One region of the Yersinia intermedia genome, then DNA from elsewhere that is predicted to be linked to it. Evidence: predicted binding sites of a transcription regulator. Region 1 holds the regulator's gene; each other region holds the start of a gene.

Region 1 (6,287 bases):
ATAGGCTATCAATGTGATGAGTAACATGATGCTCAGCGTGGTGCCTTCCGACATCTGAAAATGCAACAAGGTAGCTGCGAGTAACAGCCCGATAAAGGTACCGAGTGCACGGTGATGGATTCGTACCTTGGTGGCGTTATAACCGTTCTGCGTTACCAGCATCACCGTGAGCAGAATCCAATAAGGCTTGGGTAAATGAATTAAACTGCCGATATAGCTACCTGCTGCCAGTGTCACTCCCAGGCGAGCCGCTTCCCGCAGTGCGCCTGATTTGAACGACAGATAGCTGATCAATGCTGGCCAGAACGGCTGTGATTGTTGGCTGGACATCAGGTCACGGTCATACAGTGGCCGCCGGTCACTCAATAATTGGGTAATATGGCTGATATGGTAGTAGTAGAATTGTGCGACCGGGTTGTTCGGGTGTGCCTGTGCGATGTTTGCCAGTTCTGGCAGAGCATCATCGGCAGTAAAATGTTCAGCAGCACGGTGGTGATAGAGAATATCGTTGGCAATAGTGCGCATTTGGGCTGAGATTTTCTGGCAATTACGGCGCATCACCCCCTCAATCTGCGTTTGCTCCATTAACTCCTGTACTTTTTCTGGCTGAATCAGGGCCGCAGTAATGTGCTCTTGCAGATCGAGAGCCATTTGGAACAATCCCAACAACCGTTTCTGCTCTTTCTTCGTTGTGTTATGAATCAGATTAAATTGCTGATAAAGCTGATTAATCTTGTCCATAATCGCCTGTTGTTTGTCCAGCAGCGGCGGTATCGATTTTTCCGGCTCAAGGTGCTGAGCAAACAGGCTGTATTTGGTGTCACAATAATCGGCTAGCAAGTAATAAAGTTGACTCAAGGGTTCGCGGATCGGTTGATCCTTGCAGAGTCGGAACCATAACCAGTTAAACACACCATACCAAAGTGTCCCCACCGCACACAGTAAAGGCGCTTGCCAGATCGGGGCGCGGCCCACCATGCTGAGGCTAAAAATAGCAGCAATCAGGGCAGCCGGTAACAAATGGCTATTCAACTGGCTAATCGCCCCACTCACCCCCAAAACTAATGCCAGGCCGAGCATGACGGCGGGCAATGGAATATCCCATAGCAGCAGTTGCTGGGTTAGGAAGCTACTCGCAGTAAACAGCGTGCCGCCGACCAGCAGACGCCGGAAAAAATGTTGGTGTGGTGTATCCAGCGAGGCGATATTGCAACAGGCGGGTATCAGGGAAAACATCAAACCCAGTCGAAGTTCGCCGAGAGCAAACCCTAATGCTGCGGGCAGGCAGAGAACCAATGTTTGGCGCAGCGCGTAATTAACATTGGGCCGATAAATAACTTCAGGACGATAAATCAGCCGTTGCCATTTCATAAAGGCCCCAGAAATTTATTGATCACAAAAGATTAAAAAACGGGTGCCGACAGTATCGACACCCGTTTAGGGGGAATTAACGGGTGCCGTAGACGACAATCGTTTTACCGTGTGCGGAGATCAGATTTTGATCTTCCAGCATTTTTAGTATCCGCCCCACGGTTTCGCGGGAGCAGCCAACTATCTGACCAATTTCCTGGCGGGTAATTTTAATCTGCATCCCATCTGGGTGGGTCATGGCATCAGGTTGTTTTGCCAGATTAAGCAGCGTTTGTGCAATACGCCCAGTCACATCAAGGAAAGCAAGGTTACCCACTTTCTCAGATGTAATTTGTAAGCGACTCGCCATCTGTGAAGATAGGCGCATTAAAATATCTGGATTGACCTGAATAAGCTGACGGAATTTTTTGTAAGAAATTTCAGCCACTTCACAGGCGGTTTTTGCTCTAACCCAGGCGCTACGTTCTTGGCCTTCTTCAAATAATCCAAGTTCGCCGATGAAATCTCCCTGATTAAGATAGGAGAGAATCATCTCTTTACCTTCCTCATCTTTGATAAGCACCGCAACGGAGCCTTTCACGATGTAGTAAAGCGTTTCGGCCTTTTCACCTTGGTGAATCAGCGTACTCTTCGATGGATATTTGTGGATATGGCAATGAGACAGGAACCATTCGAGAGTCGGGTCTGTTTGTGGCTTGCCGAGAACCATTCGCTGTTATCCTCTGTTGTTATCGCTGCCTAACTTAACAGGGCTCAGAGTTCCCTGTACGGCGTGCTTATAAAATACACTTTCTCGTAGCATATTAATTTGCTCAACTGCCGAAAGGTATAGCCAAGATACGTACCGGATAGAAACCCTTCACTGAGTATTGAGAAGCTACCCTATTTAATTCTAGAAACAACACTTTCGGTTCTGTTTGTAGCACAGGATGAAGCCAGTGTCTTGTGTTGTATCGCTTCAGCATGATGAACGTCGGGTTACATTGCCAGTTTGTAAATGAAAGGGTAGTCTTAATCAGAAAATTTAACTGGGAGCAAGCGTTATGCAGGCACGTATAAAGTGGGTTGAGGGGCTGACATTTTTGGGTGAATCGGCATCAGGTCATCAGGTGTTGATGGACGGTAATGCCGGAGACAAAGCACCGAGTCCGATGGAAATGCTGTTAATGTCGGCAGGTGGCTGTAGTGCGATTGATGTGGTCTCTATTTTACAAAAAGGCCGCAATGATGTGCGCGATTGCGAAGTGTCATTAACTTCGCAGCGCCGTGAAGAAGCACCGCGTCTGTTTACACACATCAACCTGCATTTTATTGTCAGCGGCAAAGGCCTGACCGACAAAATTGTTGAGCGAGCCGTTGAGTTGTCAGCCGAAAAGTATTGCTCCGTTTCACTGATGTTGGGTAAAGCGGCGTCTATTACCCACAGTTTTGAAATTCGTGATATCGCCTAAGCAAACCCTTCGTACTTGAAGCTGCAGGGTTGTTAGCTGCGTTCGCTCACCTGAATCACTTACTTATGTAAGCTCATCGGGATGAGTTCGCTTGCCGCCTACCTGCAGCTCCAATTACTTTGGCTTGGGATAGCGCCAAATTATTTTTTCTCTCCAGCAGTTGCTATACTGCGGCCTCAAGAACGAAGGATATTAACCGATTTTCTTCCCTTCCAGCAGTTGCTGCACCAGCGGTGCCATAATCAGCTCCATTGCCAGCCCCATTTTTCCGCCGGGCACCACCAATGTATTGATATTCGAGATAAATGATCCTTGCAACATCGCCAGTAAGTAAGGGAAATCAATTTGTTCCAAACCACGGAAATGAATAACCACAAAACTTTCATCCAGTGACGGAATGGCTTTGGCAGCAAACGGATTTGATGTGTCGACGGTTGGCACGCGCTGGAAGTTGATATGAGTGCGTGAGAACTGCGGCGTAATGTAGTTGATATAATCATCCATGGAGCGGACTACGGAATCCATCACTGCTTCGCGTGAATGGCCACGTTCACCGGTATCTCGCACCAGCTTCTGTATCCACTCCAAATTGACGATAGGCACTACGCCCACCAACAGATCGACGTGCTTTGCCACATCATGATGTTCCGTCACCACACCACCGTGTAGCCCTTCGTAAAACAGTACATCAGTAGGTTGTGGCAATGCTTCCCACGGGGTAAACGTACCGGGAATTTGGTTGTATGGCACTGCTTCATCATAGGTATGTAAATACTTACGTGAGCGGCCAGTACCGTGTTCGCCGTATTCCGACACACTTTGCTCCAACTGGCCAAAGTCATTGGCTTCGGGGCCAAAATAGCTGATATGCCGGCCTTGATCCCGCGCTTTACGGATGGCTGCATCCATCTCAGGGCGGGTATAGCGATGGAAGCTGTCACCTTCAATTTGCGCTGCGCGAATATTCAGTTGCTGAAAGATCTTACGGAACGCCAGGCTGGTGGTGGTTGTCCCTGCGCCACTTGAGCCGGTAACGGCTATAACCGGATGTTTAGTCGACATATTAGCTGTAACTCCATGGAATTAGACCTTCAGTGGCCGGGCTGTACTTGCCTGTTTTTTATCGTTGATGATTATTTTTAGGGCAAAGTGGCGGGCTTGTCACCCTGTTTCACCGAATGTCTTCTTAACGGCGAAAGGACTATTGCTGCTCTTCTGCTCCGGCACGAAATGCGCTGCGCGGCATAATATTGATGGTTTCATGTAACTCGGACCACACCAATATGGCTTCACCGCTGATCAACTGGCGGCGTACATCCTCGACTTTTTGCGCTAATGAGCGCTCATGCTCGCCGTAATCGGTGCCCTCACGTAACACAAAGGCTTCAAGTAAGTTATCCAGCGTTTCACCGTCAACTTGCTGCCAGGGAACTATCATTACTGTTGCTCCAGATAAGGGGAAAGCCAGGTTGGAATTCGCTGTTCCAGCCACATTTGCGGGTGTTTCAATGAGCCACCGACGAAACCAACATGGCCGCCATGCTCGGTTAACTGATAGTCAATATTGCTTGGTAAGTCGCTAAGGTTTGGGATCACCTCCGCGGTCATGAAGGGATCATCTTTAGCATGAATAATGAGCAGCGGAGTTGTAATCTGCGGCAATAGCGGCAGGGCGCTGCAACGGCGATAGTAATCGACTGCATCATTAAAACCATGAATTTTAGCAGTTATGACATCATCAAAGTCTCTGATTCGCCGCAATCCTTTCAATTGAGCCAGATCCAAAGGCAGGCTTCCGGGATAATGCAAAAGCTTACGTGTGGCATTTAACTTTAGTTGGTTCAGTAAATAATGCTGATAGACCCGTGAGAAGCCTTGTTCCATACGATTAGCGCAGGGTTCAAGCATCAGTGGTGCTGATACCACCACTGCGGCCTGCAACAGGCTATCCTTGCCTTGCTCCGCCAAATACATCGCCAGCATATTGCCACCCAAAGAGACTCCGACGGCGGCGGTTGGCACCTGACCATAGCTCTCCCGCAGCCAGCGGAGAAAAAAGCGGGCATCGTCTGTTTCACCAGAGTGATAAATGCGTGACTTACGATTTGGCTCCCCACTGCATCCACGAAAATGCATCACCACCCCCAGCCAGCCTTTGGCTTGCCATGCACTTAACAGACCATGAGCATAAGGGCTGTAAAAATTACCTTCCAAACCGTGGAAGAGTACGACTCTGGGCTTATCTCTCGCCAGCTCGGGATTTTCACTCCAGGCCAGATCGACAAAATCGCCATCAGGCAGTTCCAGCCGTTGCCAGAATGGTTGCAATGTCACATGGCGTCTGACCAGCCGTGGCAGCAGTGTTTGCAGATGTGGATTACTGGCTCCGGCCAGTGGGCGAAATAATTCATGCATATAGTGAATGGAAATCATGTTGTTGCTCTTGTGTGATCAATAACACACTGTTAGCTTCATGGGTATATCGCGCATCATTTTGGGTGGGAGGCACCCGTCTCATGGAGCTGAGTTTATTTCTTTCAATGGTAGGTTTTCTCTGGGTTGCAGCTATTACCCCCGGTCCGAACAATATGTTGTTGACCTCTGCGGGGGCTAACTTCGGTTTTATGCGTTCTATCTGGCTGATGTTAGGCATTATGTTAGGCATGCAGAGCATGTTGCTACTGGTGGCCTTTGGTGTCGGTGGCCTGATTCTTATCTACCCCTCCCTCCATCTGGTTCTGAAAATTTTGGGTAGCCTGTATCTGCTATGGCTGGCATGGAAAATTGCCACTTCTGCCTATGAGAAATTGGAAACCAATGTCGCACCGCCAAAACCGCTGCGCTTGTATCAGGGCTGGTTATTGCAGTTCCTTAATCCCAAAGCCTGGTTGATGGGGCTAGGGTCAGTCGCCAGCTTCAGTATGACGGGGGCCGCCTATAATCATTCTATCGTAATGATAAGCCTTGGTATGTTTATGGTGAACCTGGTGGCCGGTATTATTTGGCTGGGTTTTGGTACTTTGATTGGTCGTTTATTACGTAGCCGCCGCGCCTGGTTTAGCTTTAATATCTCGATGGGCTTGCTGACGGCAGCCTGTGTGTTATTGATTTGGCATTAACCCTGGGGTTACTTAATGGCTTATAACTATTTTCATGTTGATGCTTTTGTCGGCGCAGGGTTATCCGGCAACCCGGCGGGTGTGTATCTGCTGAAGAAACCGTTGTCGGCAGCAGAGATGCAAAGTATTGCGGCCGAGATTAATTTACCGGAAACCAGTTTTGTCTGGGATGAAGGAGATAAATCGGCCATCCGCTGGTTTACGCCGGAACGTGAAGTCGACTTATGTGGACACGGCACATTAGCGGCGGCGCATGTGATGTTCAGTATCGTTAATCCTGGCTTGCAGGATATCTGTTTTCGCAGTGCCAGCGGTGACTTGTACGTCAAGCGCGATGGCGATAACT
Region 2 (6,287 bases), 480 kb from region 1:
TGAGTAAATATCGCCAGTTAACGCTGTCTAAACGGGCGGGCAACGCCAAACCCGCCGTACAGCATTTGCTCGATTTAAAAGGCTTGCCGCTTAAAGTTGGCCTCTCTCAGCCACTGCTAAAACGGATGAAAACCCATTTGCAGGCCGATAATCAGGTGATTTTGTTCCTGAACCGCCGTGGCTATGCCCCTGCCCTGCTGTGCCATGAGTGTGGCTGGATTGCTGAATGCCAGCGCTGTGACCACTATTACACCTTGCATCAAAATCACCGTCAGTTGCGCTGCCACCACTGCGACAGCCAGCGCCCGGTGCCTCAGCAATGCCCCAAATGCGGTTCAACTCATCTGGTTTCTGTCGGTGTTGGCACAGAGCAGTTAGAGAACGAACTCGCTCCCCTGTTCCCGGATACCCCCATCACTCGAATTGACCGCGATACCACCAGCCGCAAAGGCTCGTTGGAACAACATTTGGCTGATGTCCATCAAGGGGGGGCGCGCATCTTGATTGGCACCCAGATGCTGGCTAAAGGGCATCACTTCCCTGATGTTACGCTGGTGGCCTTACTGGATGTCGATGGCGCACTATTCTCGGCGGATTTCCGCTCAGCAGAACGGTTCGCACAGCTTTATACACAAGTTTCAGGCCGGGCCGGGCGCGCGGGCAAGCAGGGGGAAGTTATTTTACAAACGCACCACCCCGAACACCCACTGCTGCAAATTTTGCTGCAACAGGGCTACGATGCGTTTGCCAAACAAGCGCTGGCGGAACGTAAAAGCGTATTTTTACCGCCTTATACCAGCCATATCATCGTGCGCAGTGAAGATCACGATAACCAGCAATCCGCGCTGTTCCTGCAACAGTTACGTAATTTGCTGGAAGCCAGCCCACTCAAAGATGATGCGCTGTGGATTATGGGGCCAGTGCCCGCATTGCAGGCTAAACGCAGTGGGCGCTTCCGTTGGCAATTGCTGTTACAGCACCCGTCACGGCAATTGCTACAACGGCTGATTAAAACCTCTCAGCCGCTAATCAATACATTGCCGCAGGCCCGTAAAGTGAAGTGGACGCTAGATGTCGATCCAATAGACAGTTAATTTCCCTTAATGCTTAAGGCTCGCTACAGGCAGGCATAAATGCTATTCAAATCGGTTCCCGACTGATTTGCCACTTGCTTGCTGTCTGGCTGTAACGCCGATGACTTTGGGTAATATCCTTTTATTTAGGTAATTTATTGTTTGATCTGTGCCACAAGGCAATCGATTACCCCGCTTTCTGCGAGCCAGTGCGAAAAAACCTACTTATGTCACACTTTTTATGCAAATTAGGTAACAAATTACCCTCACTATCTGTATAGAATGACGGAAAGCCTGCATTAAGCATCAGTGCTGGCTCGGAGCCAGAGCAAGGAGAAAGGCGTTGGAACATAAGAAAGAATTCACGATGGCTACCATGAAAGACGTTGCCGAAATGGCGGGTGTTTCAACTGCAACGGTGTCACGCGCACTGATGAACCCGGAAAAGGTTTCAACAGTAACCCGGCAAAAAGTGGAACAAGCTGTTCTGGCGGTGGGTTATTCTCCTCATGCTTTATCTCGTAATATTAAACGGAATGAATCGCGCACAATTCTGGTTATTGTACCGGATATCAGTGACCCGTTTTTTGCTGATATCATTCAAGGGATTGAGTACGCGGCAGCCCAGCAAGGTTATCTGATATTGATTGGCGATTGCGCGCAACAAACCCAGCAAGAGCGTAGCTTTGTTAATCTGATAATTACCAAGCAAATTGATGGCATGTTGTTGTTAGGTTCCAATCTGCCTTTTGATGCCAGCAAAGAAGAGCAGCGTAATTTGCCACCGATGGTGATGGCAAACGAGTTTGCACCTGAACTGGAACTGCCGACGGTACATATCGATAACCTGACCGCCGCCTATGAAGCAGTTAATTATCTGCATGAATTGGGGCACCAGCGCATTGCCTGTGTTGCCGGGCCGGAGAGTTTGCCGCTGAGCCACTATCGGCTACAGGGTTATATTCAGGCACTACGTCGTAATGGTATCGCCGTCGACAGTGACTATATTATGCGCGGGGACTTTAGCTATGAAGCGGGCGCAGAAACCTTTGCGGTGCTGATGGCATTGCCTCATCCCCCAACAGCAATATTTTGTCACAATGATGTGATGGCGATAGGGGCGATGTGGCAGGCAAAGAGAATGGGGCTAAACATCCCGCAGGATGTCTCGCTGGTAGGCTTTGACGACCTGAAGTTGTCACAGTATTGTGATCCCCCATTGACCACCGTGGCTCAACCGCGTTATCAAATTGGCCAGCAAGCCATGTTACTATTACTTGAACAGCTACAAGGGCATTCAGTACAAAGTGGCTCCCGCTTGTTAGACACCGAGTTAATTGTCAGGGAAAGTACTGCTGCGCCTAAACGCTAGGCAAATATTCAGGGGTTCAGTAACATGACGGACTTATTCCATCATCAAGACGCAGCGAAACGATAGTGGCACAAAGAGATTATGTAAGCCGAGGGCGCGCAGGAGCGCGGCGCAAAAGCACCAGCCGGAAAAAACGCAGTGCTCCAGCAATATCTAAAACCGTGGTGGCGCTGGCCGTCGCGCTGTTAGTGGTATTTGTTGGTGGCCTCTATTTCATCACCCACAATAAGCCGGGTGAGCTTCCGTTATTACCCAGCCATGATCCTCGTACCGGCAATGGGTTACCGCCCAAACCGGAAGAGCGCTGGCGCTATATTAAAGAGCTGGAAAATCGCCAGATTGGCGTACCGACACCAACAGAGCCTTCTGCCGGTGGTGAGGTTAATTCCCAGACACAACTGACGAATGAGCAGCGCCAACTGCTTGAGCAGATGCAGGCAGATATGCGCCAGCAACCAACACAGTTGTCAGAGGTACCGTATAACCAAGGGATGCCGGTGCCACGCTCTGCTGTGACCATCAAACCACCGGTCACGCCCCTGCAACAGCAGCCATTAACGCCACCGCGCCAGACCACCGCACCGGTACAGCAACAAACGCAGGTACAATCACCTGTGGCAACACCACAGCGTGCACCACAAGTGGCGGCTCAGGTAACACCGGCAGTTACGCAGCCAAAACCGGAAAAAGAAAAAGAGAAGGCACAACGTTGGATGGTGCAGTGTGGCTCATTCAAAGCCATCGATCAGGCCGAATCTATCCGCGCCCAATTGGCATTTGGCGGGATCGAAAGCCGCATTACCAGCGGTGGCGGTTGGAATCGAGTGGTTCTTGGCCCTTACAGTACCAAGGCAGCCGCTGATACTACCTTGCAACGTTTGAAAGGCGCTGGTCAATCAGGATGCATTCCCCTCGCTGTTGGGGGTTGAAAAGTCGTAATCCTCCCCCATTTATAATCTCAATATACCCCGTGCTGTTTTTTGACAGGCAGTACGGGGACTCATTCAGTCTGCAACGAGGGTCCGCTCGTGACAACAATTGTAAGTGTACGTCGTAATGGTCATGTCGTTATTGGTGGTGATGGCCAGGTCACTCTGGGTAATACCGTAATGAAGGGTAATGCCAAAAAAGTACGCCGGCTTTATAACAATAAAGTTATTGCGGGCTTTGCGGGCGGTACTGCTGATGCCTTTACGCTGTTTGAGCTGTTTGAGCGTAAACTGGAGATGCATCAAGGCCACCTGACTAAAGCGGCTGTTGAGTTAGCCAAAGACTGGCGTACTGATCGTATGTTACGCAAGCTTGAAGCACTACTGGCTGTTGCGGATGAAACAGCATCACTCATCATTACCGGCAACGGCGATGTGGTTCAACCAGAAGATGATCTGATTGCTATCGGTTCCGGTGGGCCTTATGCCCAATCTGCTGCGCGCGCGCTGTTAGACAATACTGAATTAAGTGCCAAAGATATCGTTGAGAAATCTCTGAGCATTGCGGGGGATATCTGTATCTATACCAACCGCTTCCAAACCATCGAAGAATTAACGTATAAAGCGTAAGGATAGAGTGACATGTCTGAAATGACCCCACGCGAAATCGTCAGCGAACTTGATAGCTATATCATCGGCCAGGATAAAGCTAAACGTGCGGTGGCAATTGCCCTGCGTAACCGCTGGCGTCGTATGCAGCTCAATGAAGAGTTGCGCCACGAAGTTACCCCTAAAAACATTCTGATGATCGGCCCAACGGGTGTGGGTAAAACTGAAATTGCCCGCCGCCTGGCAAAATTGGCCAATGCGCCATTTATCAAAGTTGAAGCGACTAAGTTCACCGAAGTGGGCTATGTTGGTAAGGAAGTGGATTCTATTATCCGCGATCTGACCGATGCGGCTGTGAAAATGGTGCGTCATCAATCAATTGAGAAAATGCGTTACCGGGCTGAAGAATTAGCCGAAGAACGCATTTTGGACGTGTTGATTCCACCGGCCAAGAATAACTGGGGCCAGCCGGATGAAACACAAGAACCATCCGCCACCCGTCAGGCTTTCCGCAAGAAATTGCGTGAAGGGCAACTGGACGACAAAGAGATTGAAATCGATTTGGCCGCTTCGCCGATGGGGGTTGAAATTATGGCACCTCCTGGCATGGAAGAGATGACTAACCAGTTACAGTCTATGTTCCAGAACATCGCCGGCCAAAAACAAAAACCGCGTAAAGTCAAAATCAAAGACGCATTCAAACTGCTGATTGAGGAAGAAGGCGCAAAACTGGTCAATCCAGAAGAGCTGAAACAGCAGGCGATTGATGCTGTTGAGCAACACGGGATCGTGTTTATCGATGAGATCGATAAAATCTGTAAACGCGGCCAGACGTCAGGCCCGGATGTGTCCCGTGAAGGGGTGCAGCGTGACTTGCTGCCATTGGTAGAAGGTTGCACCGTATCAACTAAACACGGCATGGTAAAAACTGACCATATCTTGTTTATTGCTTCCGGCGCATTCCAGGTGTCCAGCCCGTCAGATCTTATCCCGGAATTGCAAGGTCGCTTGCCAATCCGCGTTGAACTGCAGGCGCTAACCACCGATGATTTCGAGCGTATTCTGACTGAGCCAAGTGCCTCGTTAACCGAGCAGTACAAAGCGCTGATGGCAACGGAAGGTGTTACCGTTGCGTTTACCCCTGAAGGTATTCGCAAAATTGCTGAGGCAGCATGGCAGGTTAACGAGCGTACCGAAAATATCGGTGCACGCCGTTTGCATACCGTACTGGAGCGTTTGATGGAAGATATCTCCTATGACGCTAGCGAAAGTAATGGTCAATCCATCACTATTGATGCTGAATATGTTGGTAAGCATCTTGATGAACTGGTCGCAGACGAAGATCTGAGTCGTTTTATCCTATAATTCGCTTTATAGGCTTATGCTGGATAAAATGGTCCGCCAGGACAATATCGAGTGGGAGGCATCGCCTCCCACTGTTGTTTTATTTTTTGACAGACATAATGCGTTTAACACGCCGATGTGGGCGGACCAGACTCCTAATATAATAAAATGAAGCGAAACATGAGCCTATCAACCAACACCAGCCAGACCCAGGCTTGGCTGGAAAGCCTGCGACCACGAACCCTGCCGCTGGCCTTTGCCTCTATCGTTACCGGTTCAGCCCTTGCTGTCTGGCTCGATAGCTTTAAACCTGCCGTAGCACTCCTCGCCTTATTAACTGCCGGCCTGCTACAAATTCTATCTAATCTGGCTAATGATTACGGTGATGCCATCAAGGGCAGTGATACTGAAGAGCGTATCGGGCCATTACGCGGGATGCAAAAAGGGATGATTACCCGCCAGCAGATGAAAGTGGCGCTGATTATCACCGTTATTCTGACGATTGTTTCCGGTATTGCGCTCATCGCCGTCGCCTGTGAAAAACCCAGCGATGTTTTAGGCTTTTTATTACTTGGGTTAATGGCAATTATGGCAGCCATTACCTATACCGTCGGTAGCAAACCCTACGGTTATATGGGGCTGGGTGATATTTCAGTATTGGTCTTCTTCGGTTGGCTGAGTGTCGCGGGGACTTACTACCTTCAGGCTGGGCACTTTGACACTATCGTGATGTTACCCGCCACGGCCTGCGGTTTGCTGGCAACGGCCGTTTTGAATATTAATAATTTGCGCGATATTGAAAACGACGCAGCTAATGGCAAAAATACTTTAGCAGTGCGTTTGGGGCCAGTAGTCGCACGTTATTATCATGCGGCATTAATCGCGGCAGCAATTTTGTGTCTGACATTATTCACACTTCAGAATTTACATAGCTGGGCCGGTTGGATCTTTATTCTGGCC
Region 3 (6,287 bases), 1.4 Mb from region 1:
ACAGCAAAACACTGCGCCTGAATGCCCATATGGAGGGCGATAAACAGTGCTCGTTCGCAATGGAAACGTTGGGTAATGATAATAAAATCGTTAGTATCAAATACCTTACGGGTGCGTACGATGGAGTCCAATGTACGGAAACCTGCGTAATCCAGCACGATATCAGCGGGGGCGACACCGGCGGCGATCAGGTCGCGGCGCATGGTCATCGGCTCGTTATAACTTTGCAGTGCATTATCACCACTAAGCAATAAATAACTGACTTTACCGCTGTTATAGGCGTTTATCGCCCCTTGAATCCGGTATTGATAAAACTGATTAATACCGCCAGTACGGTAATACTTGGCAGTACCCAAAACCACACCAACCTGCCGGTGGGGCAAGTCTTGTAGCTCATCGTAGATAAAGGGGGCCGTTTTCCAGCTAATCCAGCGATCGAGCACAATAGCTGTCACCATCAGCAACCCTGCGATGATAATTAAGCTAATAATCAGGCGTTTCCACATTCTTAGGCCTTTGATGCATTCAATCCACTGGTCATATTGTAAGGCTACTGTACCTGCCCATGTTGCGCAATACATATCCCCTTCGTCCTTGAAGCTACAGCGTTGTTGGCTACGCGCTCTAACCCGAATCACTGACCTGAGTCAGCTCATCGGGACGAATATCGAGTATGTGTTTGCTGGTGGATAACCGGCGCACGCAAAACATGAGCCGGTTACTATTTAGAACGATGTGCGCTTATAAGTGCGGTACTGCGGTTGCCAATAGTTATGCTCAATGGCTTTTTTCAGTGCTTCTTCTGATGTCACAATGGCGACACCTTGCAACTGCGCCGCTTTACCCACCTGCATTGCAATGCTTTTTGACACCGCCTGAATATCGTCGATACGCGGTAGTAATGCTCCTTCACCATTCAACGCTAGTGGTGAACACTCAGCCAATGCACGGCTGGCAGCCATCAACATACCGTCGGTCACCCGCCGTGCACCCGATGCCAGCACACCCAAGCCAATCCCTGGGAAGATATAAGAGTTATTGCATTGTGCAATTGGATACAGCTTTTCTTTATAACTAACCGGTGAGAATGGGCTACCTGTGGCGACCAGTGCGGCACCATCGGTCCAGTTAATAATGTCTTCTGGCCGTGCTTCAACCCGCGATGTTGGGTTAGACAATGGCATCACAATAGGCCGTGGGCAGTGTTGGTGCATCTCACGGATCAGCTCTTCAGTAAACAACCCTGGCTGACCTGATACACCAATCAGCACTGTCGGCTTGGCGTTGCGCACCACATCCAGCAGTGAAATGGAGTCGCTGGCCAGATTCCAGCTTTGTAGCGAATCACTTTTTTGCACCAGTTTACTTTGGAAATCTAATAAGTTAGGTAGCTTGTCAGTCAACAGACCAAAACGGTCAACCATAAAGACTCGCGCCCGGGCCTGATCTTCACTCAGACCTTCTGAAATCATCTGCGCAATGATCTGTTCAGCAATACCGCAACCTGCTGATCCGGCACCGAGGAAAGTAACGGTTTGGTCGCGTAACTGGCTGCCTGCGGCACGGCTGGCGGCAATCAGACTGCCCAGAGTGACCGCTGCGGTACCCTGAATATCATCATTGAAACAACACAGTTCGTCACGGTAGCGGTTCAGCAGCGGGGTAGCATTGTTCTGCGCAAAATCTTCAAACTGCAACAACACATTTGGCCAGCGACGTTTGACCGCCTGAATGAATTCGTCAACAAAAGCATAATATTCATCACCGGAAATACGCGGGTGACGCCATCCCATATACAGTGGGTCATTCAAGCGTTGCGGGTTGTTGGTCCCCACATCTAACACTACCGGCAATGTATAGGCTGGGCTGATACCGCCACATGCGGTATACAGCGATAATTTACCAATGGGGATGCCCATGCCGCCAATGCCCTGATCACCAAGGCCGAGAATGCGCTCACCGTCAGTTACCACGATAACTTTCACGTTCTGTTTGGTGGCATTTTGTAACATATCGTCAATGTGTTCGCGGTTCGGGTAAGAGATAAATAACCCGCGCGCACGGCGATAGATATCAGAGAAGTGTTCACAAGCCTCGCCAACTGTTGGCGTGTAGATAATCGGCATCATCTCGCTGAGATGGGCGTCCAGCAGGCGATAAAACAGAGTCTCATTGGTATCTTGAATGTTACGCAGATAGATGTGCTTATCGTCGTCGTTTTTGAAATCTTGATACTGGCGGTAAGCGCGCTCAGCCTGTTCTTCAATAGTTTCAACCGCTTCAGGCAACAAACCGTGTAAGTTAAAGTGGTTGCGCTCATCATTAGTAAAAGCGCTGCCTTTGTTGAGAAGAGGGAATTCCAACAGAATCGGGCCAGCGTAGGGGATATAGAGGGTGCGCTTACTTTCGTATTCAAGTTCCATGAGTTTTACTCTTAAATGACTATGGGTATAGACAGTAATTGTTACCCCGATCCTAAAAGATAAGAGAAATATGTACAGCTTTTGTTAGTTAAATATGTCTGTAATCGGTAAAAATGCGAGGCATCTTGCAGATTTAGCTGAGCAGTTTAGCGCAACCGGGTGCCATTCGTTGCGGGATCTTGCGGTGCTATAATGGGCATCGCTCAGGCCGGTTGATGGCATGGAATACCAGATGATTGAACAGATCGCACACGCGGGAATGCGTTTCACCGCTATTTAAGGGAATAGGCGGGATTAGCATGATAACCGGGGGTTAGCAATGTAACCCCCGATTGGTGGGGCATTATTTCGGCAAAAACGTCATGTGTTTTACATCATCGCAACCCAAGGCCGCCAGTGTTGCCAGTGTGGCATCCCACTGAGTCAGTGCCGGGTTACTGCCCTCAATCAATACTGCACGGCGAATTGCAGCGCAATCCCCACCGGTAATGTTGGTCAGAATCAATGCAGCTTGCAGTGGGGGCAGGCTGGGGTTGAAGGCGGCATTTTCTGCATAACGGCCCACATAGATAGTGCCATCTGCCGCTTCCAATGCAATACCGCTATGAGCGTTGCTATACGGGGCATGACTCCGGTTCGCGCCTTCAAGGGCTGCCTGAGTTAGCGCATCGGTTTCAGCCACGGTGTAGCCATGAAACACCGGATCCATCAGTAGAGTGGTGATATCCAAGTCTTTTGGGCCGAAAGAATCTGGTAAATAATGTCCGAGGGTTGCGGCAGGGCGGCCCGGTAAATGGATATGTAGGTCGGTTCCGCTATTCAGTTCATTCATAAACTGGCGGCAATGACCACAAGGGGTGTAATTAACGGTAATTGCGACCAGGCTGGCTTCGCCGCGTAACCAGGCATGAGTCACCGCACACTGCTCGGCATGAATGGTTTGCTGTAGCGGAACGCCGCTAAACTCCATATTGGCACCAAAATAGAGATTGCCACTGCTCCCCTGCGCGATAGCACCAACCATAAAATGAGAGATTGGAGCGAGCGCACACGCGGCGGCCAGCGGCAACAACGCGAATGCTAACGCATTGTCATCTAACCCACTGATGCTTTTTACCGTTTCCACTTGTTTCGCTGTCAGCATGGCAGGGAAATCGTTTGCGCTCAGAATAGGTTCAAGTGCAGATTGCAGTGAAGCGGGCAGCTTAGCCCAAGGGGCTTGAAAACGTGCTTGCATAGGGGTCTCTCCAATAGTAACGGGAAACTATTTTAGGCAGCTTAGGGGCTTCTTGATGTGATTTAGATCTCGTTACCAATGAAATTGATGCAAGTAAAACCCCAAATGAGAGATGTATCTCAAATTTAAACCTGAAAACGGGCGGCATTTTACCTTGTAACTGTAGACCCTAATGCGCGTCAGGGAGCCACATTGTTAGCCGAACAAATGGAGCAACACCGGGAACAGGAAAGGAGCTAACAATGAAGTGATAATCCCGCAGATTACCAGTGCCAGCGAGCTAAATGCACCTTCCTGAAAGTCCATTTCAGCACAACGGGCGGTGCCCAATGCATGTGAGGCGGTACCCATGGCTAACCCCCGTGAGGCTTTAGTCGTTATCTTTAATAAATTCAGTAAGCTATGCCCAAACACTGCGCCCAAAATACCGACAAAAATTACACATACTGCGCTGATGGCGGGTAAGCCATGGATAGACTCAGCGACGGCCATGGCAATGGGGGTGGTGACAGACTTAGGTAATACTGAAGCCGCAATCTCAGGAGTTGCCCCCATCCACAGGGCGACAGCCGTACCGCTGACCATGGCGGTAATACTGCCAATAAAACAGATACTGATAATGGATTTCCAGCGGGCGCGAATTTGGTGCAACTGTTCATACAACGGGAAAGCCAGCGCCACCACCGCAGGTTGCAGTAAGTCATTTAATACTTTGCTGCCAGCAAAATAGTTGGCATAGGGCATATGTGTGACCAGCAGCAATGGAATGATAACAACCATGGATATCAATAATGGGTTAAGCAGCGGCATTTTCAGCCAGCGTGCTAAACGGCGCGCACCAAAGAACACGATTAAGGTCAGTGGCAGTGACCACCATAAATTGCTGATCATTTGTCGTCCTCTGTATGGGTAGGAGAACCAATGACTTTGCGTTCGCGGTGAACATAATGAGAACTGTAAGCCACCACCAACATCACAATTAGGGTGCTGACAAAGCAGGAAACCACGATGGGGCCGAACTGTTTAGTGAGTTGGTCGTAGTACTGCATCACACCGACACCGATTGGCACAAACAACAGCGCCATATAGCGGATCAGTAGATGGCAACCGGGTTTTACCCAAGTTGAGGGCAAGATCTGGGACGCCAGCAGAGCAAACAGAATCAGCATCCCAATGATACTGCCGGGGATGGTGATAGGTAGCAACAAGGCCAAAGCTTTACCTGCCCATAAGCACAGATAAATAATGGCGAAAGCCCGCAGGTACTGCCAGCAAAGTGAAGTCACATTGCGCATAGAAAAGGTCCTGAGTTACGGAATGCATTCATCATACAATTAAGTTTGATTATGTGCTAGCTGTCACACTATGAATAATAGACTCATCATGTATCAAGCTGTGAGCGTGGTGATTGCTACTACACACCACTTATTCGCAGGCTCTTTACTGCATCTTGGCACCTATTGGGTATGTTCTGATACCTGATGGGGGTTTTCTGCCTGCGTCTTAGCCAACCGATAGCCGCGATAGAAAAATGCCAGCCCTAAAATAGCCGCGATAATCAGCATATAGAACATCATCTGCGGTGCGGCCCAGGCGAGTAAGAAGCCACAAAGTATCGGGTTAATGGCCCCACCTAACTGGCCGAGATTCTGTACTCCATAGTAACTGCCTTTGAGATTCGCCGGAGCAATAAAATCGATAAACAAGTATTCGACTGGGATAACAATAATTTCGCCCAATGAGAAAATCGCCATTGCCAGCATCCATAGCGGAATTGAATCTTGAGCCGCCATAAATCCGAGCAGGCCAACGATGAAGAACAGGGTACCAAACATCAGCCAGCGCATTAAATTCTGTTGATTCATACGGCGACTTAATAAGTATTGTAGGGTAATCACAATGGTTGCATTAACGGTCATCACCGCCCCGATCACCTGATAGGCAAATTTCGCATCTGACACCGTAATCAGGTATTGGGATAAATAACCCGAGAATTGGCCAAAGACAATGGCACTGAGCATGCTGCCGAGGGTAAAGTAAATCAGCCGCTTATCACAACGTAAGATGGTAAATGTTTGGCGCAGATCCGGTACTGATTCGCTAGCTGAGCGTTCTGTTACCGACATATCGGTACTGCTTATTTTAAATTTCAACGCAACCGCCACCAGCAACGCCAATACGCCAGAAATGATAAAAGGCAATTGTGAGCCAAAACCAACCACCAAAACCCCCATCGCCGGACCTACCGCCCAGCCGACATTGACCAACGTGTAGTTAGCTGAAAAGGCTTTAATTCGTTCATTCACTGGCAGCCAATCAGCAAAGCAGGCTTTGAGTGCGATACTGTAAACCGAGTAGGCCGAATGCAGCAGCGCCAAAATCAGAATGATCCAGGCCGGATGCTCAATCCATGGTAAAGTGAAAAACGTGGCAGAAAACAGACTTATTGCGAGCAAAATCAAGCGCTTTTTATTGAATTTGTCCACCAGATAGCCGCCATATAAGCTAGTAAAAATACCTAACGTTAAACTTGCCCCTAACACCAGCCCGACTTTATCGGGAGCCAACTGAAAATGCTCAGCCAAATAGATAGTTATAAAAGGCAGGGTGATGGCTCGCCCAATAGT
Region 4 (6,287 bases), 390 kb from region 1:
GGTTTTGATAAAATCTGCGCCAGCTTTAATCGCAATTTCAGAGGCTTGACGGATCAAGTGCTCTTGCTTTAGCTCACCGGTTTCTATGATTACTTTCAGCAATACATTCGCGGCAGCGCAGGCTTCTTTGCACTCTTTCACTAATTCGAAGCCGACCTTATCATTACCCGCCATTAAGGCGTGGTAAGGGAAAACCACATCCACTTCATCAGCACCATAGGCAATGGCAGCACGGGTTTCTGCCAGTGCAATAGCAATATCATCATTGCCATGTGGGAAGTTGGTTACTGTTGCAATGCGGATTTCAGGGGTACCCTGCTCACGCAACGTTTTACGCGCAATAGGAATAAAGCGGGGATAAATACAGATTGCCGCCGTGTTACCGGCAGGGCTTTTTGCCTGATGACACAACGCGATAACCTTATCGTCGGTATCGTTGTCATTCAGGGTGGTTAAATCCATCAAACTCAGTGCGCGTTTGGCATAATCGTTCAGATTCGCGCAGGCGGTTAAATCGGTCATAAAACTCTCCAACACTATTTCAGCCCCAGCACTTTGCCAGAACTGAGCATCTATTTATGAGCGGACAAAGAGACCGTACCGGTACCTTTGGTGATTAAAAGCCCCTCTCAAGAGGCGTAATTGTTGCCGCTGGGCAAATAAAATCGCCCTAATGAGAGGGTTCTAAGCTCAATACGTTGGCGAGCGGACTTGGTTCCTTGAAGATAGCCCCTATGGGTGGCAATTGAGATCCATCTCACCGCACTAACTACTTGGTCATTGCATACATCACTGATGCAATGCGACGACATACAGGCTTTAGGCTTTCAATCCGAAAACCAATAATACTATTTGAACACGTTACCGATGCCTTGGGTGTGCTCAATTTCACACTAATCAATAGTAACTTGTAACGAGTAAAAATTATATGTGATTAAAGTCACAAAATAATCTGATTTGTAATTTATCGCCGATGATATGCCCACTCGCATCAAGGATAGCTTATGGGCAGAAATACGCAGTATTGTGGGCCTGAACCATAAAAAACTAAGCGTCAGCGGTGCAGACAGTTTGGGTGCGGACAGCACGTAGGGACTGGAGCGTACACGAAGTACGTGACAAGTCCCGAGCACTGCCCAATCTCAAAATGGCAAGTCAAGCTAGCCTAATTATAATGCCAGGAAGAAACCGGCGATCGTCGCACTCATCAGATTCGACAATGTGCCTGCCGCTACCGCTTTCAGGCCAAAACGCGCGATATCGTGGCGGCGATTCGGTGCCATGCTACCCAAACCACCCAATAAGATGGCAACAGATGACAAGTTAGCAAAACCGCACAACGCAAAGGAGATAATGGCCTTAGTGTGATCGGAAAGAACCTGTAAACCCGCAGCTTTGACTAACTCTTCCGCCTGGAGATACTGACCGAAATTCATAAATGCTACGAATTCGTTAACGATAATCTTCTGGCCGATAAATGAACCCGCCACCATCGCTTCACTCCACGGCACACCGATCAGATAGGCAATCGGCGAGAATACCCAGCCCAGAATCAACTCTAGCGAAAGTTGTGGATAATCAAACCAGCCACCAATCCCACCTAAAATACCATTGAGCAGAGCAATCAAGGCGATAAAAGCCAACAGCATTGCCCCAACATTCAGCGCCAATTGCATACCGGAAGCCGCGCCAGAGGCCGCAGCATCAATAACGTTAGCCGGGCGTTCATCCTCAGCAATCAAGGTAGTCGCATCAACTTTATCATGGGTTTTTTCGGTTTCTGGCACCATCAGTTTAGCAAACAGTAACCCGCCCGGTGCTGCCATAAAGGAGGCGGCAATCAGGTATTCCAATGGCACCCCCATTTGCGCATAACCGGCCAATACTGAACCGGCAACGGAGGCTAAACCGCCGCACATTACCGCAAACAGCTCAGATTGGGTCATGGTGGCAATATAAGGGCGCACCACTAACGGCGCTTCGGTTTGACCAACAAAGATATTGGCAGTGGCGGAAAGGGATTCAGTACGTGAAGTCCCCAGCAGCTTTTGCAAACCACCGCCCAATACTTTAATAACGATTTGCATGATGCCGAGGTAATACAAAACGGCAATCAATGACGAGAAGAATACAATTACCGGTAATACTCGCAAGGCGAATACAAAGCCGCCGCCACCGAAAACCTCAAACATTTTGTCGGAAACCAAACCGCCAAAAATAAATGAAATCCCCTCATTACCGTAGGCGATAACGTTCGCTACCCCTTCTGACATGCCGCCCAGAATGCGGCGACCGATAGGCACATATAACACCAATGCACCAATAACGATCTGGATAATAAATGCGCCAACAACAGTGCGGATATTAATCGCCCTATAATTACTTGAAAGAAGTACGGCTATTAATATCAGTACTGCCATTCCAACCAAACTCATTAGCATGTCGCTATCCCTAATAGTGAAATCATTAATTAAATTGAAATTATTTTGGGGGGATTATACCGGCATGACGGGGCTATCAAACAATCTCTGTCACAAATAAACACAACTAAAAGCAACTTGAACAACACAAATGTGACAAAAGTCACATTAAAAAGCAGAAATAACGAGATGTTGATAATTATTAGCGTGGTTTGTATGCACCCATCGGTGATTTAGGGGGGGCATATCTTGGCTGGCGGTAACCGGAACAAACGCTGGCTATTCTCTAGCAACTGGCTGGCAATCTGTTGTGGTGCTTCAGGGCGTAATTCACACAATACACTGAACACATCAGCAGCCCGCTCAGGCCGATTTGGTTGCCCCTGAAAACCCGCTAACGGCATATCCGGTGCATCGGTTTCCAGCAGTAATGAAGAAAGCGGTAATGCGGCCATCACACCACGGGTTTTCTGTGCCCGCGCATAAGTAATGGTCCCGCCCACACCGATGTAATAACCCAGGCGAATAAAGGCTTGCGCTTGCGCCAGGCTACCGGCAAAACCATGCACGACCCCCGTGCGCGGCAAAACAGTTTTGCGCAGTGCCGAGGCTAATTGGTCATGGGAACGGCGGGAATGCAGAATAACGGGGAGATCATGCTGTTTCGCCAACGTAAGTTGGGCCTGCAATAGCGCTAATTGGCGTGGTAACTGCGGATCATCCATATAGAGATCCAGGCCAATTTCCCCCACCGCCACCAGCTTATGCGTTTTGTTCACCAGATAAGATGCCAGAGCGGCTAAATCGGCCTCTTGATGTTGAGCAATATAGAGTGGATGCATACCTAGTGCGGCAAAAAGAGGCGGATAGTTCGCAGCCAACGCCAAAATACGGGAAAAATAAGCCGCACCCACCGCCGGGACGATCAACTGCCTGACATTCGCCTGAGCCGCAGTGACTAGACTGGCCGCCTCTGCGCCACTGAACGGAGGGAAGTCAAAGTGACAGTGGGTATCGATAAAATAAGGTGTATCGATGAGAGACGGTATCTGCTCAATGATCGCTGCCATTACGCGGTATCACCTTTGTTCTTTGCCATATCGGCAGGCAAAATGATCTCCCCTGCCAGGGGTTTTCTGCTGCTATGCGTAGTGACCGGAATAATTAACCCATTGCCGCTCCCCCTCATCTGAGCCGGTAGACCATGCTTAGTGGTGGCAGTTGAATCCGCTGGCGTGATGATATTCGGCGGTTGAGTGATATCAAATGAAGAATCATCAATATCAATTAGCGCTGCCATATCATCCGGTTGATTAATATCTTGCGGCTGAAGCATACGGCGTGAGAGTGAAATCGAGATTTTCTCCCCATTGATTTCAGCTTGATCCCGATGATCTTGCGGTAATAACCAGTGCCCAACGGTCGCCAGAAAATAGCGGCCACAACGGCGGCCTAAATGATAATCACGATTAAGCGCCGCAACCCGACTCCCCAGCGCATTACTGGCAAGTGGCTTAGGCGGAAAAATTTCGAAAATACGCAGATCACCGGGCGGTTTTTCAATAAATTGCTGAATACGGTGATAGCTCTGCTCATGTTGCTGCATAATCCGCACCAGTTGTTGCAAACTACTTTCACTCAGCCAATGTTCCATCCGCTTCATCCACTGCGGCGTATAATAGACCTGCGACGGCACCGTGCGAATCACTACAATAGTATCAGCGCCACGGCGGTAGGCTTCTTCCACCGGAATGGCATCACTGATGCCACCATCTTGATAACTGATCCCCCCCAAATCCACTCCCTGACGGTATAAACCAGGGATTGCACTGGACGCTTTAATGGTCGGCAGCCAACTTTCTCGAGTGGGAGAAATATAGGTAGGTTCAAAATCATCACTGCGGCAGGCGCACATCAAGAATTCGCGGCCATTGCGTAAATGCTCTTCAGCATGATCCATGGCCAGAGGTAACTGCTGGGAGGTGATATCCACCAACCAGTCGAGATCAATTAGGTGCCCACCCCGTACAAAACGTAATGGGTTAAAGAAATTAGCTGTGGTGGTGTAGCGAGTAATAACACGGCGAGCGTAACCGGGTTGACCGCAGATAAAAGCAGATAGGTTTTGTGCACCCGCAGAGGTGCCAATCATCAGATCAAAAGGGTTAAAGCGGGCGCGTTGGAATTCATCCAGCACACCGGCTGTAAAAATCCCCCGCTGCCCGCCTCCCTCGCAGACCAACGCCATTTTTCCGGGTTGATATGGTTTATAGGCGAGTGGCTCAATATTACCGAGCGTGATAGGTATTCTGTATCCCACCATCCATCCTTAATTCGTTACAACAGGTGCTGAGGATACCTCGTCTTATCCTTTGCTGTAACCCTCTCGCCTTACTAAAGGCGCTTACGGCCTGTAAACAGACTGATGAGGAATAGGACAATACCCACTACAAAGACGACTTTTGCAGCCCAAGCTGCCGTACCGGCTAACCCGCCGAAACCTAATGCCGCAGCGATTAAAGCAATAATCAAAAATATGATGCCCCAGCGAAACATAAGCCTCTCCTTCCCGTTTTTAAAAATAGCTTTATACACTTACGTTAAAAACAGCGTTTTAACCTTCGGTCTATTTAACAGTAGCGTGTTTAACAGAAGTCGCATTATTAACGGATTTATTATTTGGCTGACGGGCTTATAAACGTTATTCCGTAAAGTATTTCTCTCCCACGAAATACCCATCAGCCGATAATAATTAAGGTTTGATGCTCAGATCATTTTTAACGCTTTTCACGCCATTAACGGCTTTAGCGATACTTTCAGCACGGTCAGACTGCGCTTTACTCTCAACATGACCTGACAACTGCACCACGCCGTCGGTAGTTTCTACTTTCACTTTACGTGAGGGTACGATGTCATCAGCCAGTAATTTGGCTTTGATTGAACTGGTTGTTGCAGCATCGCCAGCATATTCACTGACTGATTGTGATTTCTGATCTTTCACATGCAGCTTATCGCTGACAGATTTAACACCTTCAACGTTTCCGGCAATTTCAACGGCGGTTTCAGCTTCAGCCTGAGAAGTCACAAAACCAGTCAAAGTGACGACGCCATGGTTGGTTTCAACAGAGATATCCGTACTTTTAAGGGATTTCTCTTCCAACAAAGCGCTTTTTACTTTCGCTGTTGCGGCACTGTCACCCATGTAGTTATCAACTTTCTTCATGGAGCTATCGAGTTTCGCGCCAGTGCTGTCTACCACGTTGTTTGTCTTATTGAGCATGGTGTCTTCAGCGAACACGCTACCACTCATCAGTGCAGTACCTAAAACAACAGCAATCATTGAACGGGCAAATTTTGTATTTGTCATCGATTTCTTCCTTTGTCGTTATAAACCGTAAAGGGTTATCAAGCTTAATGGATTACAACACCCAAATTTACGGATTTTTACGCCACCCAGAGGGGTGGGCATTTGATGAATACTTTACGATTACTACAGGTTATTTGACCCAAAAGTGGTGCGCGTCAATCCTGCGTGTATCTATAAAGATAGAGCATCACAGAATAAATACAGTCAGAATCGCCCTAAAACCGGATTTTTATGATTAAGTAGGAGTTATCCTAAGGAGAAAATAGTGAGGAGAATTAATGAATCGGGGTACTGGGTACCCCGATAGAATGCGGCTTGGCGGGTGATTAATGTTCGCGGGTTTTACGGAAATTCACTTCCGGGTAACGCTCTTGCGTAATATTAAGATTAACCATAGTTGGGGCGATATAGCTCAAGTTATCACCACCATCGAGTGCCAGGTTAACCTCATTTTTACGTTTAAACTCTTCAAACTTCTTCACGTCATCACACTCCACCCA

What was found. Region 1 encodes CRP, which controls carbon source genes, mostly activating them, when cyclic AMP is high. Its sites were predicted from a motif close to ATGTGANNNNNNTCACAT; they were not measured.
Region 2: a site for CRP is predicted at 1,234-1,251, ahead of cytR (DNA-binding transcriptional regulator CytR). Genes of this name have one in related genera too.
Region 3: a site for CRP is predicted at 3,716-3,733, ahead of cdd (cytidine deaminase). Genes of this name have one in related genera too.
Region 4: a site for CRP is predicted at 2,572-2,589, ahead of EL015_RS18250 (NupC/NupG family nucleoside CNT transporter). Genes of this name have one in related genera too.

The regions. Positions count from the first base shown of each region.
Region 1 is NZ_LR134116.1:4,381,167-4,387,453, reverse strand. It holds gene EL015_RS20180 (YccS/YhfK family putative transporter) at 1-1,371, opposite strand, end outside; gene crp (cAMP-activated global transcriptional regulator CRP) at 1,448-2,080, opposite strand; gene EL015_RS20170 (OsmC family protein) at 2,415-2,822, shown strand; gene EL015_RS20165 (phosphoribulokinase) at 3,015-3,884, opposite strand; gene EL015_RS20160 (YheU family protein) at 4,024-4,260, opposite strand; gene EL015_RS20155 (hydrolase) at 4,260-5,237, opposite strand; gene EL015_RS20150 (LysE family translocator) at 5,339-5,941, shown strand; gene EL015_RS20145 (PhzF family phenazine biosynthesis protein) at 5,957-6,287, shown strand, end outside.
Region 2 is NZ_LR134116.1:99,699-105,985, reverse strand. It holds gene priA (primosomal protein N') at 1-1,094, shown strand, start outside; gene cytR (DNA-binding transcriptional regulator CytR) at 1,417-2,445, shown strand; gene ftsN (cell division protein FtsN) at 2,511-3,374, shown strand; gene hslV (ATP-dependent protease subunit HslV) at 3,474-4,004, shown strand; gene hslU (HslU--HslV peptidase ATPase subunit) at 4,017-5,348, shown strand; gene EL015_RS00490 (1,4-dihydroxy-2-naphthoate polyprenyltransferase) at 5,508-6,287, shown strand, end outside.
Region 3 is NZ_LR134116.1:2,995,068-3,001,354, reverse strand. It holds gene sanA (outer membrane permeability protein SanA) at 1-506, opposite strand, end outside; gene EL015_RS13720 (NAD-dependent malic enzyme) at 726-2,423, opposite strand; gene cdd (cytidine deaminase) at 2,767-3,660, opposite strand; gene EL015_RS13710 (CidB/LrgB family autolysis modulator) at 3,856-4,551, opposite strand; gene EL015_RS13705 (CidA/LrgA family protein) at 4,548-4,955, opposite strand; gene EL015_RS13700 (MFS transporter) at 5,118-6,287, opposite strand, start outside.
Region 4 is NZ_LR134116.1:3,991,717-3,998,003, forward strand. It holds gene deoC (deoxyribose-phosphate aldolase) at 1-522, opposite strand, end outside; gene EL015_RS18250 (NupC/NupG family nucleoside CNT transporter) at 1,170-2,441, opposite strand; gene EL015_RS18255 (TatD family hydrolase) at 2,654-3,490, opposite strand; gene EL015_RS18260 (patatin-like phospholipase family protein) at 3,490-4,743, opposite strand; gene EL015_RS18265 (DUF1328 domain-containing protein) at 4,815-4,976, opposite strand; gene osmY (molecular chaperone OsmY) at 5,173-5,787, opposite strand; gene prfC (peptide chain release factor 3) at 6,114-6,287, opposite strand, start outside.